Regions from separate parts of the Paenibacillus sp. FSL F4-0125 genome, predicted to be linked through region 3. Evidence: riboswitches for the same ligand, from Rfam matches in the RefSeq annotation. Region 3 holds a riboswitch; each other region holds the start of a gene.
What was found. A riboswitch is a leader RNA that binds a small molecule or an ion and turns the genes downstream of it on or off. The one in region 3 is predicted to bind cyclic di-AMP.
Positions count from the first base shown of each region.

Region 1: linked by a shared signal. The riboswitch ahead of NST74_RS15950 (APC family permease) and the one ahead of NST74_RS11020 (KamA family radical SAM protein) in region 3 are both predicted to bind cyclic di-AMP.
Region 2: linked by a shared signal. The riboswitch ahead of NST74_RS25155 (alpha/beta fold hydrolase) and the one ahead of NST74_RS11020 (KamA family radical SAM protein) in region 3 are both predicted to bind cyclic di-AMP.

Region 1 covers NZ_JBBOZJ010000001.1:3,615,890-3,621,353, reverse strand. The annotation lists gene NST74_RS15960 (DsbA family protein) at 1-640, shown strand, start outside; gene NST74_RS15955 (disulfide oxidoreductase) at 637-1,101, shown strand; cyclic di-AMP (ydaO/yuaA leader) riboswitch at 1,299-1,457, shown strand; gene NST74_RS15950 (APC family permease) at 1,581-3,398, shown strand; gene NST74_RS15945 (iron-hydroxamate ABC transporter substrate-binding protein) at 3,601-4,608, shown strand; gene NST74_RS15940 (FecCD family ABC transporter permease) at 4,829-5,464, shown strand, end outside.
Region 2 covers NZ_JBBOZJ010000001.1:5,672,618-5,678,081, reverse strand. The annotation lists gene NST74_RS25170 (endo-1,4-beta-xylanase) at 1-627, shown strand, start outside; gene NST74_RS25165 (Nif3-like dinuclear metal center hexameric protein) at 732-1,526, shown strand; gene NST74_RS25160 (hypothetical protein) at 1,611-1,784, shown strand; cyclic di-AMP (ydaO/yuaA leader) riboswitch at 2,006-2,192, shown strand; gene NST74_RS25155 (alpha/beta fold hydrolase) at 2,299-3,108, shown strand; gene selD (selenide, water dikinase SelD) at 3,477-4,538, shown strand; gene mnmH (tRNA 2-selenouridine(34) synthase MnmH) at 4,595-5,464, shown strand, end outside.
Region 3 covers NZ_JBBOZJ010000001.1:2,578,819-2,584,282, reverse strand. The annotation lists gene NST74_RS11030 (ABC transporter substrate-binding protein) at 1-711, shown strand, start outside; gene NST74_RS11025 (AraC family transcriptional regulator) at 851-2,518, shown strand; cyclic di-AMP (ydaO/yuaA leader) riboswitch at 2,567-2,710, shown strand; gene NST74_RS11020 (KamA family radical SAM protein) at 2,848-4,017, shown strand; gene NST74_RS11015 (hypothetical protein) at 4,019-4,744, opposite strand; gene NST74_RS11010 (fluoroquinolone export ABC transporter permease subunit) at 4,741-5,454, opposite strand; gene NST74_RS11005 (ABC transporter ATP-binding protein) at 5,451-5,464, opposite strand, start outside.

The DNA of each region.
Region 1 (5,464 bases), 1.0 Mb from region 3:
TGCTTTAGTAGTCATCATTTTTGTTGGATTGTTTATGTTAGCTTCGAAAGATGCCGCAAAAAATGCCACTACGGGAGAACCAGTGGAATTCAATTACAGTGAGCTACCTAGAGTCGGTAAAGAGGATGCACCTGTTAAAATTGTTGAATTTGGTGATTTAAAATGTCCAGCGTGTTCCCAATTTGCAACTTCAGTTAAACCGAAGATTGTTCAAGATTTTGTCAACGAGGGAAAAGCAGCGCTCTACTTTGTAAATATGGCTTTCGTTGGTCCAGATTCTGAGACTGCCTCACTTGCTGCATTATCTGTATATCATCAGAATAAAGATGAATTCTGGAAATTCTACGATGCTGTATATGCACAGCAAGGTGATGAGAGCGAAGAATGGGCAACTGAAGATTTCTTAGTAAGCCTTGCGGAGAAAGAGAAGTTAGCTATCGATTACGAACTGCTACGTAAAGATATCAAGGATCGTACGTATGCAGATGACCTAAATAAGGGCATGCAGCTAGCTACTGAAGCAGGGGTAACTACAACGCCATCCCTTTACATCAATGGAGTAAAGACTGCGGATCCATTTAACATTGAAGCGATTTCAACTGAAATTAATGACGCCGCAAAAGCTGTGGAGGCAAAGTGACAAAGTTCCTATCTTTTTGCAAGCGTAACTGCCTGTATCTGGCCTGGTTCGTCTCTTTAGTTGCTGTTGCCGGTAGCTTGTATTTGAGCGAAGTATTGAAATATGAACCTTGTAAGCTTTGCTGGTTCCAGCGAATTTTCATGTATCCTCAGTTATTCCTCTTGGGAATTGCAACGTTTCGAGGGGATAAACGGATTATCCCTTATGTACTTCCACTAAGCTTGATTGGTGGCAGTATCTCGATCTATCATTATGCGGAACAGAAAATTCCTGCGTTAAGTAAAGTTCTTCCTTGTACAATTGGTGTTCCTTGTAATAAGGATTACTTGAACTTTTTTGGATTCATTACGATACCATTCCTTGCGTTAATCGCTTTTGCTTTAATTAGTATTTTACTTTGGTACGGACGTAAGGAAGAAGAAGTGATGGAGTTAGATACAGAGGAAAGTTTAGGATTTTGATTTTTTAACTTTAAGTGATCCGAAAAAATGTGAAAAGTGATTAAAAACACGATCCAGAGGGATAATTGAAGAGAATGAAAGAGAGCATCCAATAAGACGCTGTATTTGCGCTTACTGGATGTTTTTTCATTCTTTTTTCATTTTTTTCAACGCTTTACTGTAACCACTTTGTAGACTAATATTAGACCTTGTGAGAAGTTGAATATGCGCTGAATTTTCTTAGGAAAAACGGGGGAACCAAACTTGGCATTCGTGCCAATGGGGTGAATCGGAATGGGTCGATTGGACTTAAACCGTAGGGCTATACCACAGCCCGAATCCGCCAGCTAACCTCGTAAGCAAAGGTGGGATAATGACCATGCATAGCATGCGGATCATTTCCGTATGCTATTTTTAGTGTCTGCATTTATGAAATCCACCAATGAAAACAGCGCGCGGAATTTCCGTTTCAGCTCCCAAAGAAAGGAACTGTATCCACCATGGTAAGCAAGGTAAAACGACTATTGATCGGGCGTCCGATGAAGTCGAACGAACTCGATCATGAAAAGTTATCCAAGGTTAAAGCACTGGCTGTCCTGTCTTCTGATGCGCTCTCGTCTGTAGCCTACGGAACGGAACAAATTCTGATTGTACTAGTGGCTGCAGGGTTTACTGCCATCTGGTATTCCCTGCCAATTGCATTAGCCGTATTGGGCCTGCTGGCCATCTTGATTTTATCCTATCGGCAGACGATCTACGCTTATCCTCAGGGAGGCGGAGCTTACATCGTTGCCAAGAGTAATCTTGGTGTTCCGACAGGGCTTTTAGCAGGAGGGTCTTTGTTAGTGGATTACATTCTGACCGTTGCTGTTAGTGCGTCGGCAGGGACGGATGCGATCACATCGGCTTTTCCAAGTCTTCATAATCACACCGTTCTTATTGCAGTATCCGTTATTATTCTTCTTACTTTAATTAATCTTCGCGGAGTTACAGAATCAGCTTCATTCATCGCAATCCCAGTGTATTTATTCGTGGTGTCGATTGTAGTGTTGATTATCTCCGGTATTATTAAATATGCAGCAGGTGGCGTGCATGCGAATGTCCCTGAAATTGGCGCTGCTGTTTCTAATGTTAGTTTGTTTCTACTATTAAAAGCCTTCAGTTCTGGCTGTTCAGCTCTTACGGGTGTAGAGGCTGTATCTAATGCTATTCCAAACTTTAAAGCACCTGCAGAAAAGAATGCAGCCAAGACCTTAATGGTCATGGGAGTTATACTTGGATTTATGTTCACAGGCATCACACTCCTGGCGTATTGGTACGGCATAGTGCCTGACGAAAAGGCCACAGTTGTTTCTCAGATCGCTGAATCGACCTTTGGTCGCGGAACTTTATATTTTTTCATTCAAGGTATCACAGCAGTAATTTTGTTCTTGGCGGCTAATACGGCATACTCAGCGTTCCCGCTGCTTGCATTTATGTTTGCAAAAGATAAATATATGCCGCATGCTTTTATGGTTCGTGGTGACCGTCTAGGCTTCTCCAATGGTATTATTTTTCTAGGTGTTCTGTCAGCTCTGCTTGTAGCTGCATTCCACGGAAATACAGAAAGCCTGATTCCTCTTTATGCGGTTGGTGTCTTCATTCCTTTCACATTGTCTCAGCTAGGAATGATGGTTCATTGGTTTAAAACCAAACCAGCGGGATGGAAAAAAAGATTTGTTGTAAATACCATTGGTATGCTGACTACATTGACGATTACGCTTATTTTTATCATTACTAAGTTCTCAAGCGTATGGATGGCTTTCATTTTCTTACCTGCTGTAATGTTCGTGTTCTACCGTATCCACAAGCACTATTTGAATATTGCTGATGAGCTTCGTATATGTCCAAGTACAGATAAACCTTTGATTAAAGGCAGCACGGTTGTTGTCCCTGTTGCCGGTGTAACACGTGCTGTACTGCATTCCATTAGCTATGCCAAGTCTTTAACGGATAATGTTGTAGCAGTATATGTTGGATTTGATGAAGAGGACATCCAAAAGATGGAGCAACGGTGGGAGGAATGGAACCCAGGTGTACGCCTGATTGTACTCCGTTCCAGATATCGCAGTATTATTCGTCCGTTACTGAAATTTATTGATACAGTGGAGTGGAAGACCGCAGCAACGGATCATATCACGATCCTGATCCCACAATTTATCACTAAGCATTGGTGGCAAGCTGTACTTCATAATCAGACCAGCTTTTTAATCCGTTCTTACCTAATGAATTCAAAAGATGTTGTGGTAGCGACTGTCCCTTATCATTTGAATAAATAGTGAACCCTTAAGGAGAGGCTATATCCGGAACGTTCGGAATATAGCCTTTTTTGTATTTTAAAGAAGGAAATTGTTACAAATCCACAAAATTTAAAATTTATATGTTGACATAGAGAATGAGAATCAATATCATTTAAAAGTGAGATAGAGACAGTCAACATCTTTGAGAAAACATAGCTTGTACACACTAGGAGGGTATTAGATGTTTTGGTTTAACAGAAAAAGATTTGGAAGCATGAAATTAACGATGGTCGGATTAATGGTGATGGTGCTATTTTTATCCGCTTGCGGTAATAATAATTCCGGTAACGCATCAAACACAGGATCAGAGCCTACAGCAGCACCTACTGCTGAAGCCACAGAAGCTCCTGCAGCGCCTAAGACGTTAACGGATGCAATGGGGCATGAAGTAACGATTCCGGCTAATCCAACGCGTGTACTGGGTTCTTATTTGGAGGATGCTCTGGTAACTCTGGGTGTGACTCCAGTAGCACAATGGTCCGTACCGAATGGTGTTCAGGATTATCTGGCCGCTGAATTGAAAGATGTGCCTACCATTAGCTACGATCTTCCGCTCGAGGCAGTAACCAGCTTTGCTCCGGATCTTATTCTCATCCCATCGGAGTCTTCTGTACAGAACGGTATCTACGACCAACTGAATAAGATTGCACCGACTTATGTGATTGGGGATGAACTAAATCAAGATTGGCGTAAATCGCTGCTCAAGATTGGTGAAATTCTGAACAAGACCCCTGAAGCAGAGAAAGCCATTAAAGAGTATGAAGACAAAGCGGCTGCTGCGAAAGAAGAGCTTAAAGGAGCTATTGGTCAAGAGTCCGTGGCGATTTTATGGTTGGTACAAAAGAACTTCTATATTGTAGATGAAACACGCAGTAGTGGTGCTGTGTTATACACAGACCTTGGTGTAACGCTGCCTAACTTAGTAACAGAAATTCCTGTTGGCACAAGAGCTATTTGGAATCCAATCTCACTAGAGAAGCTTTCTGAGCTGACGGCAGATCATATTATTCTTGTAAACAGTGATAAGACTGAGGGTTCGGAGATCCTGGACAGTGCAATTTGGAAAGGTATCCCGGCTGTAAAAGCTGGTAATGTGCATGAAATGAGCTCAACAAGCAGCTGGTTATACAGTGGTGCGAACGCTGGCGGTAAAATTATTGATGATGTGTTAAAAAGTCTTGTGAAATAAAAAGTCGTAATTCACCATGAATGAGACTGATCTTTTGGTGGGGAAGGGCGTGCAGATCAAGTATCTTAGGATACTAAGATCTGCACCATTTTTTTATAAACCATTCCCATATTACGGAAAAACTACTCCTACAATTGTACAACCTAATTTTTTTTGCGATAATGAGAATGATTGTTGTTATCATATAGACTAATGTAACTATCGATTAAGGAGACGACTCATGGTTTCACCCTCAGATTTCGCTCATCGCAATAAAAATGATACAAAAAAAGCTCTACATACCCGACCGGCAGCTGCAATGGGTATTCTAGTGATTGGACTTGCTGCTATTGCCTTTGGACTGGCACTTTCAGTCTCGGTGGGTGCGGCAAATATCAAGCTAGCTACGGTATGGGAAGCAATATTTCATTTCAATCCAGATTTACAGCAGCATCAGGTGATAAGAGAACTGCGATTTCCACGCGCGATAGCAGGTGCTATGGTCGGTGCTTGCTTCGCAGTAGCAGGGGCAATCATGCAAGGGATGACAAGAAACCCGCTGGCGGATTCAGGTCTGTTAGGCTTGAATGCGGGAGCAGGTGTAGCGCTGGCCATAGTTTTTGCTTTTGCACCTTCGCTCTCTTTCACTTCACTTATGTTGTTTTGTTTTATAGGTGCCGCTGTAGCCTCATTTATCGTATTCGGAATCGGGTCGCTATCTTTTAATGGCCTTACACCGTTACGTTTAACGCTCGCAGGCTCTGCGGTAAGTGCATTACTGGTTGCTGTGAGTCAGGGTATAGCTATTCTTTTTAACTTATCCCAGGATATTGCCTTCTGGCTGGCTGGCGGAATGGGTGGGGCAAGCTGGACTCAG
Region 2 (5,464 bases), 3.1 Mb from region 3:
GCTTGGGATGTTGTGAATGAAGTTATTGCCGATGAAGGAGAAGAGCTTCTTCGCCATTCGAAGTGGCTCGACATTGTTGGCCCGGATTTTATAGCTAAAGCATTTGAATTCGCCCATGAAGCTGATCCTAAGGCATTATTATTCTACAATGACTATAATGAATCCAATCCCTTAAAGCGCGATAAAATCTATGAACTGGTGAAGTCGCTATTGGATCAAGAGGTGCCGATCCATGGCGTCGGATTGCAGGCACACTGGAATCTATACGATCCGAATCTTGATGATATTCGTGCTGCGATTGAGAAATATGCCTCGTTAGGACTTCAGCTTCAATTGACTGAGCTGGATGTATCCATGTTCCGTTTTGAAGACAAACGAATGGACTTAAAGACAGTACCTGCTGATCTGCTCGAACTTCAAGCAGATCGATATGAAACGATGTTCGCACTGCTGAGAGAATACCGTGACGTAATTAGTTCAGTCACGTTCTGGGGAGCGGCGGATGACTATACCTGGCTGGATGATTTCCCTGTTCGTGGTCGGAAGAACTGGCCCTTCTTATTCGATGAAGGGCATCATCCGAAGCCAGCCTTTCACCGTATTATCGGCTCTGCCCCAAAATTATAGAGCGGGTAAGCTGCTCAAGTAGTAAAATAACCCGTCCTTATATTAAATAAGGGTGGGTTATTTGTTTGTAGATCAGAAGAATGAAACTCAAAGGGATGGTTACGGTGAACATTACGATAAGAACAATACTGGAAGATTTAATGGGAACTGAGGAACAGATAGAGGGGACTGTGGATACACTTCAGCCAGGAAATCCAGAAATGGTGGTTACAGGGATAGTTACAGCATTTTGCGCTACGCAATATGTTGTGGAACGAGCGATGGCTATGAACGCCAATTTGCTGATCACACATGAAGGTGTGTATTACAGTCACCATGAGACAAGTGAGTGGTTAGAGGATGACGCTGTTTATCGCACGAAACTGAGTTTGATCAAACGTTCTGAAATGGCTATTTTTCGTTATCATGATTATTGGCATTGTCATAAACCGGATGGGATCATGGTGGGCTTGCTGCGAGAGCTTGAATGGTCAGCTTATGTGGATGAGCAGCAACCCGCTGCTACAATCCTTACGATTCCTGCCATGACAGTAAGTGAAGCGGCTCAGTACATAAAAAGAAAACTAGGAATCCCCTATGTACGTGTTGCTGGTGACCTATCCCAGGTATGCAGACATGTGGGGATATCAGTGGGTTACAGAGGAGGCGGGACAATGGCTATCCCTCTTTTTAATCAGCACAATCTTGATTTACTGATTGCTGGCGAAGGGCCAGAGTGGGAAACTCCGGAATATGTGAGGGATGCAGTACATCAAGGTAGATCGAATGCGCTGATTATGTTAGGTCATGCGGAGAGTGAAGCCCCGGGAATGAAATATTTAGCTGAAGTTTTGGCAGAGAAATACCCAACGATTCCTACTTATTTTATTGCAGAACAACCGATCTATCAGCTGGTTTAATCCTTATAAATCGAAATGAAGAATAAATTTGCATATTATGGAGAAAATGATTGGAAACCAGGTCACTGAGAAAGGAGTGTTTCAATGGAAATTCCTTTGGAGGCTGATGAAGTGTTAAGTCGTATCAAAAAGCTTCAAACTGACGGAAGCTCGATCAGCAAAAAACAAGTGAAGCAAAGCGATCCTGATCTTATGAGAAGTGCGCTGTTCTTTTTTCCGAGCTGGGAGCATGCATTGAAAAACGCCGATCTGTTGTAGCCGAATGATTGTATATAGAAGCCGAGTGGTTCAGGGATTGATCTCTGATGACCGCTCGGCTTTTTCTTAATAAACCGAGTAAACAAGAGCAATAGAAAGAGAAAACGAAGAGTATGCTCAATATGAAATGAAAAGCATGGCTTTCATCATTATTTTGCCCAGGGCTCAACTTTACAAGAAACCTTACACGGAGTATGATTCATCACATAACTGACAATTACATAAGAAGTCCGCTTAATTTCCGTTAAGGAAAGCGGGGGAACCAACAACTGGAAATCGATATGACAGTCGGTACTAGTTATGGGGTGAATCCTGTTACAGATGCTTAATAGTGCATCCATACAGGTAGGGCAACTCTCACTGCCCGAATCCGACAGCTAACCTCGTAAGCGTATGGAGAGAGGATGAATGGCGTATTTGATGATGAATAGCCACAGAGAATCCCTCTGTGGTTTTTTGCTGCGTTTATAAGCACATATAGATATAGAACCTACCTGTGAAAGAGGTGTTAATTTTGCCTATTGCTAAACTGAATGGAACTTCGCTCTATTACGAAATCATTGGAACAGGGACTCCGGTTGTGTTTATCCATGGACATGGATTAACACATAGCATGTTTAAACCACAATTAGAGTATTTTTCTGATAAATATAAAGTGATTCTGTGCGATTTACGGGGGAATGGCAAATCAGGTGAATTGCTGCAGGCTCCAAACGAGATTATTGAAACGCAATGCCTAGATATAATTATGCTATTGAATGATTTGGGCATTCGTGAGGCGGTTTTTGTCGGGAGCGCCTATGGGGGGATCGTCGTTCAACATATTGCGAAACAATACCCGGAACGGGTAAAGGCGATTGTTGTCGCGGATAGCTTTTGTAGAAGTCATGCATCAACAATAGTAGGTAAAATTCAGCTTATGGCTGCATATTGTAGTTGGTTAATGTATTACGCTCCTAGTGAGCTTGTACTGCCTTCGATTCGTATGATGTATCGCGAACGCTGGAACCTGGCCTATAACGAGATTAGAAGAGGACTTCTCGACAAACGTCCGCGGGAATTGTATCGCCAAAGGCTGGCTACGAGTCATGTGGATTACACTAGATGCTTAAAATCTTTTAACCGTCCCGCGTTATGTATAGTCGGTGACTTTAGTGAATTTGGTGTCAACTGTATGAAGGATATGGTGTCTCAGCTGCCGCATGCTCAGTTAGCAATCATTCCTAACGCATTAGATCCTAGTAATCTGTGTCAGCCGGAGAAATTTAATGCTATTCTTCAGCGTTTTTTGGAGAAACATCAGGATGCTCAGCAGATCAGTTGATCCTAGTGGAGAAAGCACCTTAGATTGCATAAACCTCTTCAGGGTCTTAATGGCCGGCTAACGTTTAAGCAGGATATGAGGGCTTTCTATAGCTGGGAGTATGAACTGGCTGTGGGACGTTCTTTTGTATAGTAGTATAGGGAAAACCTCCCTAAAGTACAGAGTATCGAACTAAAGGCTGGCTCAAAGTAGCGAAATCTACGAATGAGCCAGCCTTTAGCATACTATTAATCGAAAGAATACCACTCATAGCACTTCTCAAAGAACAGAATAATGAAATCCAATCGGTACCTATGCATTTTGTACATTGCTGTCTACTGATGTAAGATTAAAGATATTCGATATTAACTATCTAAAGGAGCTGAGTCATGATGTCTCAAGCCGAAACTATAAAATTGACTTCATTATCTTCAAAAGGAGGCTGCGGCTGCAAAATCGGTCCCGCCGATCTCATGCAGGTTATTCGCAGTCTGCCACCAACCGTTCCTAACCCGGATCTACTTGTAGGTTTGGATACTAGTGATGATGCAGGCGTGTATCGTTTAAGCGATGAACTCGCATTAGTGCAAACTGTTGATTTTTTCACACCGATCGTGGACGACCCTTATTCCTTTGGGCAAATTGCAGCAGCCAATGCGTTAAGTGACATTTATGCTATGGGTGGTAAGCCGCTTACAGTGCTTAATATTGTAGCTTTTCCTATCTCTGTTCTGGATAAAAGCATTCTCGGTGACATTTTGCGCGGTGCAGCGGACAAGGTGCAGGAAGCAGGAGCGACGCTTGTAGGTGGACATTCTATCGACGATAAAGAGCCTAAATTCGGATTGGCTGTTACGGGGCTGGTGCATCCGGACAAAGTAAGAACGAATGCAGGCGCGCAGGTGGGGGATAAGCTGATACTAACGAAACCTATCGGTGTGGGCATCTTAACAACTTCTATTAAGAAGGATCAGCTATCAGAAGAAGAAACCACACGCCTCACTACAGTGATGTCTACATTGAATAAAAAAGCGGCTGAAATCATGGAGCCGTATGATGTGCACGCTTGTACGGATGTTACTGGATTTGGGCTGTTGGGACATGCCTCGGAAATGGCTAAAGGAAGTAACCACGGACTGATTATTCGTCAAGGCGATGTACCGATGCTGCCAAGAGTAAGAGAGCTGGCTGAGCAGGGATTTGTTCCAGGTGGAACTAAGAATAACTTTGCCCATTTGGAGGGCAGCATTCTTTATCCGGAAGAGATGGACCAATTAAGCCGTTATATTCTGTGTGATGCTGTGACTTCTGGCGGACTGTTGATTTCTGTTGCTCCTGAACAAAGTGAAGCCTTGCTACAAGAGCTGATAGCTGCAGGTGTAGAAGCGGCATTGATCGGAGAAGTAACAGAAGAACATCCGGGTCAGATTACGGTAATAGCTGCGCAATAATGATAGAGTCAGCTTAGAGGCAACTTAAGAAGTTAGCCACCAGAGGAGAGAGTGCATTGTTTCAGGATATTACACTGGAAGAATTAAGAATGCTAAAAAATAAGAAGCAGATCACTGTGATCGACGTTCGATCTCCTTCTGAATATAAAGATTCGACATTACCGGATAGTCTGAACATTCCTTTTTTTGATGATGAGGAACGGGCTGAAGTAGGCACTTTGTATAAACAGACTAGTGTGCAGGCGGCGAAAGAACGCGGTTTGGAGATTGCTGCGGCGAAGCTGCCTACCTTTGTCAAAGAATTCGCAGCGATTCAAGGGGACAAAGCTGTATTCTGCTGGAGGGGAGGTATGCGCAGCCGCACAACTGCGACCGTACTTTCTTTAATGGATATTCACGCTTACCGACTGATTGGTGGCTATAAAGCTTACCGTAAATGGGTACTCGACGAACTGGAGTCCTATAAATTCAAGGCGAAGCCTTATGTGATTCACGGAAATACGGGTACAGGTAAAACAAACCTGCTGCACCGCCTGAAGGCACAAAGCTATCCTGTTCTGGATTTGGAAGGAATGGCGGGTCACCGCGGTTCTATCTTTGGCGAGATCGGACTTCGTGCAAATAATCAGAAAACGTTCGATAGTCTTCTTATGGAGGAATTAATTAAGCTTGGGGATTCTCCTTATGTACTGTTTGAAGCGGAGAGCAAAAAGATTGGGAAGGTCGTAATGCCCCCATTCATGGCCGAGCAGAAAGAGATCGGAACACAGATTTGGATTGAAATGCCATTGCAAGCCAGAGTTCAGCAAATCCTTGAAGATTATCGACCAGAAGAATATAAAGAGCAGTGCATTTCAGCATTTTGGAGTATTAAATCTCGAATACATATCCCTATTGCGGCAGAAATCGAGCGTTGCTTGCAAGCA
Region 3 (5,464 bases):
TATCCTCTATCCATGGGTGAAGGCCAGGTCTTTGAAGATCAGTTACAGGGTGTCGAGGATGTAGGCTTCCCTATCAATCTGGAGAAAACATTAGAGCTTCAACCTGACCTAATTATCTATGCGGGCACAGACGAAGCTGATTTTGAGCAGCTGTCCAAAATCGCACCTACAATCATTTTTGATACCTTTGCCCCATTACAAGAACGTATGCTGGACATTGGTGGAATTCTTGGTAAAACAACAGAAGCAGAAGCATGGCTAGCCCAATATAAAACCGCTGAAGAAACTATGTGGAAACAATTGAAGTCTGCTGGTATGCAAGAAGGTGAGACAGCTTCGGTCTTCACTTATTATCCGGGAGACAGACTGTTTATAATGGCGGCGACTGGACTTTCACAGGTACTCTATGGGGAGAATGGCTTCAAGGCAACTCCAGCTATTCAGAAGATACTCGATGAAGGTAAAGGCTTCCAGGAAGTATCTATGGAAGTGCTTAAAGAATATGCCGGAGACCGTATATTCATCTTGACTCCAGTTGCGGAGGAAGCAAAACAATCCACAGAAAATCTATTAAAGAGCCCTATCTGGAAGAGCCTTCCTGCCGTTAAGAATGGATATGTCCATACGCAGGACATCATGAAGACCTCCAGTGATGCAACTACAAGAGAATGGCTGCTCGGCGAGATTCCTCAGCTATTGAATATGAAATAACCCTCCATGATCGAGTGTTTAGCACACGGCTGATAGAAAACTTCAAGAAGCATATCAACAGCTGTTGATATGCTTCTTTGTTTTATATACAATAAGTTCATTGATAATCATTCTCACCAAAAGAACGGAGGCTGAACCTATGCTGCAAACATCATCGTCCTGCCCCCCGCTCCACTCCCTGCTGTTTCAGCTGATTGATGCCGAACTGATACTTCAAGCTGCCGATTCAAGCCCTGTATCACGTACAACTCATGACTACACCCTTCTCGTATTTACCGGGGGAAACGGGCAACTGAACCTCGATGATCAGAGCGTGATGCTGAGTACAGATAAATGTTATCTACTAGCTCCCGGAATCTCCTATAGTACGAGCAATCAGGAAATGACCATGTATTATTATCTCATCACCTTTTCAGCAATTTATACAAAAGAGCATCCAGAACGTTATTCTGGCGAACTACTTTCAGGCAGACGCGAATTAATTGTCCACCCGTTCACTAAGGTACTCCGTCTTGTGGAAGATTTGCTTCTGAACAAGAATAGCTTCGATGATGTGCAGCAATTCAAGCGACAATTGAAATTCCAGGAATTGATGCTGCTATTTTTTGAGCATAATTATCCTTCCAAGCATCTACCAAGTCCCACAGAATCCGTAGAAATGACTATACAATTCATAGAGGAGCATTATACAGAGAGCATCAGCGTGAAGCAGTTGGCTGAGCTGGCGGGGATATCGTTCTGGCAGTATACACCGATCTTTCAACAGCTTACCGGCAAAAAGCCACTTGAGTACCTGACCGATCTGCGCATTAGTCATTCCAAGCGCTTCCTGCAGGAATCGACGGAACCGCTGCGTGAAATCGCCAGACTGGTAGGCTTCTCCGATGAATATTATTTCAGCCGCCGCTTTCGGCAAAAAACCGGAGTTACCCCCGGACAATATGCGCATCAGCGAGGTCGTAAGCTTACCGTCAAAGATTGGACAGGCCATGAAGTGGAGATTCCAGAGCAAGCGAGACGCATTGTCTATCATGGAGAGACACTTGGCGACCTTCTCGCACTAGGCGTGAAGCCCATCGGAGGAGATGAAGCATTCGTGCGGAACAGCGTCTATAAACATCGGCTTAAAAAGCTCGCCAATGTTGGTTTCCCGCTGGACCCGCAGCTGACCGCTTCACTTAATCCAGATTTGATTATTTTGGCCAATAGTGATGAAAGAGCCTATAGGACCGTTTCCGGTATCGCCCCGACACTCACCTTTGATTCCTTTGCGCCACTCGAAAGTCGAATGCGAACACTAGGCAGCTGGCTCGGTAAACAACGCGAAGCCGAAGCGTGGCTGGAATCATTTACAATCAAAAACGCTGCCATGTGGCAGCAGCTTTACGAGACCAGTCTCCAAGCCGGAGAGACTGCCTCTGCTTTGGTCTATGACCACGGAAATCATCTGTATGCTATGGGAATGTCCGGATTCTCCACAGCGCTTTATGCCCCATGTGGTCTACAACCGACAGAGGAGATTCAAGCCATACTGGATGAAGAATTAGGGTTCGCTGAAGTTGATCCAGCGCGATTGCCTGCCTATACTGGTGATTACATCTTCATGCTCATTCCTGAGCGTCCAGACTCACTGGCTGCTATGGAACGACTACTAGACAGTTCACTTTGGAAAAGTCTTCCGGCAGTACGTCAGGGACATGTTTATCTGCTCGACGGAAGCAAATGGAACTCTAGTGATGCGTTAACTCGGGAGAAGCTGCTAACGCTTCTACCTAAACTGCTCAGTGGAAGCACCCCTAGTAATTGAAGGTGAATCTAGGATTCCCTTTTGACTTTTCAAAACTTCATGGGGTATACTTTACCTACGCTTAATTTCCAACTTTTACAGTTGAAAAGCGGGGGAACCAGTTAATTGGGGCGAATCATTGAGCATTAGAATGTAGGGTACCATCTTACCCGAGTCCGTCAGCTAACCTCGTCAGCAGTGGATGGGTCTGCTTTTCATGTTATTTACATAACCAGAGACCCTTGCTAAGGGTCTCTTTTTGTGTTTTTTTGGACCCTGCTGGCAGTAGATTGGCCTTTGACACTAAGGCTTCCTCTTTTCTCACACAAAGGGACAAAGGAGAGATGTAAGTGCAAAAGGTAAAGTACATCACGGATATTAACAAAATTGCTATGTTGTCTGATCTGGAAAAAGAGAACTTGAAAGAAATCACGGACAAATTTGTTTTTCGTGTGAATGACTACTATCTGTCTTTGATCAACTGGGACGATCCAGATGATCCCATTCGTAAACTGGTTATCCCTAACGAAGGTGAACTGCTGGAATATGGACGTTGGGATGCTTCGGATGAAGACACGAATTATGTGGTGCCGGGTTGTCAGCACAAGTATAAAACAACAGCATTACTGATTGTATCCGAGGTCTGCGGAGCCTATTGCCGCTACTGCTTCCGTAAACGCCTGTTCCGAAATGACGTGAAAGAAGCGATGTCTGATGTCTCTCCGGGTCTGGAGTATATTGCAAACCACCCTGAGATTAACAACGTTCTTCTTACGGGCGGTGACAGTTTAATTCTCTCCACACCAAAGCTAAGATCCATTATTGAAAACTTAAGAAGCATTGAGCATGTCAAGATTATCAGATTAGGTTCGAAGATTCCCGTATTTAATCCGATGCGGATCTCTGAAGACGAAGAGCTGCTGGAGCTGATTCGTACTTACTCTACCGAAGACAAGCGAATTTATGTTATGGCGCATATCAATCATCCTCGTGAAATCACACCTGAAGCCAAAAAAGCATTTAAAGCCCTCCACAACGCTGGGGCAATTGTCGTAAATCAGACCCCCGTCCTTAAAGGCATCAATGATGATCCCGTTATATTGGGAGAATTGCTAGACCGACTCTCATGGGCTGGCGTAACACCTTACTACTTCTTCGTGAATCGTCCCGTTGCCGGAAACCGAGATTTTGTATTACCTCTTGAGCAAGTCTATCAAATTGTAGAAGAAGCCAAAGCCAGAACCTCAGGACTTGGCAAAAGAGTACGCCTATCCATGTCACACACCTCCGGAAAGATAGAAATTCTCGCCATTGATAACGGAAAAGCCTATCTTAAATATCATCAATCCAGAGATCAGGAATACGGAAAGTTCATGATTCTAGATTGCCCTAAGGATGCAGAATGGTTTGATGACCTGCCCGGAAATGAGGAATATTGGACCCCTCCTGTGAAAAAAAATGACGCTATTATTTCTGTTAATGCGTTATCAAACAAGACTGCGGATCTGATTTGTAAATAATTCAATCAATTCTTTTTATATAAATCCTGACCAAGATACTCAGAAGACTCAAATGAAATATAAGCCCCACCATAAAGCATGCAATCACACTAAAACCACTAGCATCTTCTATAGCAAAAAACAACTTAGCAGGCCAATACGTAGGAATCCACGCACCTGTGAATTGCCATGGTGATGGAATAAAATACGCTACGATTGGCCCTGCTATAAACAAACCACCTATCTTAGATAAAGCTAAGCCTTCTACCTTATTTGCAGCAAAAGAAGCAAGAAATAAAGCAAAGCAAGGGGCTTCAATTGCTAATAATAAAAGAATGTATATATGCTCCAATTGGAAGTCAGATAAGCCTGAAACTACAAAATACACCAATGATAGAAGTGTACAAAGTACAGATGGAAGAACTAGACGATACACCATGTACCCCTTACGCATTAATGGCGTAACCGCGTAATAAGAGATGATGTTCTCATCACGTTCATCAAGCATTAAAAGACCTGTCATCATACCGGTCAGCATGGGAAAGGTCATTACTAAAAAAATCGCAGCAAAGCTACTGTATTCATTTAAATCGAAAGCATAACCGTTTGTAAGCCACTCTGCTGCTATTGGAAATCCAAATCTTGAGACGACTAAAAGTGCTAAAGGAGCAAAGATCCCGACCATAAGCACCGGGTCCAACCCAGCATGACGGATATCGCTTAGAAAAAGCGTATGATACTTCTTCATCTCTTGACTCCTCCCTTGCCTATGCGCATCATTACATGTTGCTCGAAGGACCTTTTTGCCCAGACATATATCACAACATTCCAGAGCAGTAATATCGATATGGAGTACATGTAATTGCCAAGTGACATAGCTGAGGTTCCCGAACTCAACAAGCGAAGTGTTCCTTCTGTAGGTAATAATAGAAAAACATTGGAGTTCCATATCTTAAAATAACCAAGTAACGGCAGTATGAAAGGTAGTACGAATACTTGTGAGAGTAAAATGAAACCATTAATCGTCTGGCAACGAGCCACTACTCCAATCGACAATAGCGTCATAAAGCTTGACGTTAGAATGATTCCAATAGAAAATCCTATCGGGGATTGCGGAACTCCACTCGCTGCTGCATGAATAACCCATGCGGCTAAGAGGGACAGTACAGATAATGAGCCGGCTTTTGAAAGTAAATATTCCCTAACACGAATCGGAGTAACGAATAAAGGATCAAGGACACCCTGGTCTCTTTCCAGCAGCACAATCCCACCAGCCAGAATAAGCCCCAAGGCACTAGGATCGCTAAAGGTCAATAACAGCATCGTTTGTTCCCGATAATGATTAGGAATAAGATGTAGCAATACCAGATAGAACGTACAGATAATGATGTAGATCCAATAAAACCCATGCCGCCATTGAAACCGGATGTCAAAGGCAAACGCAGATCTGAATCTCATGTTAACTGCC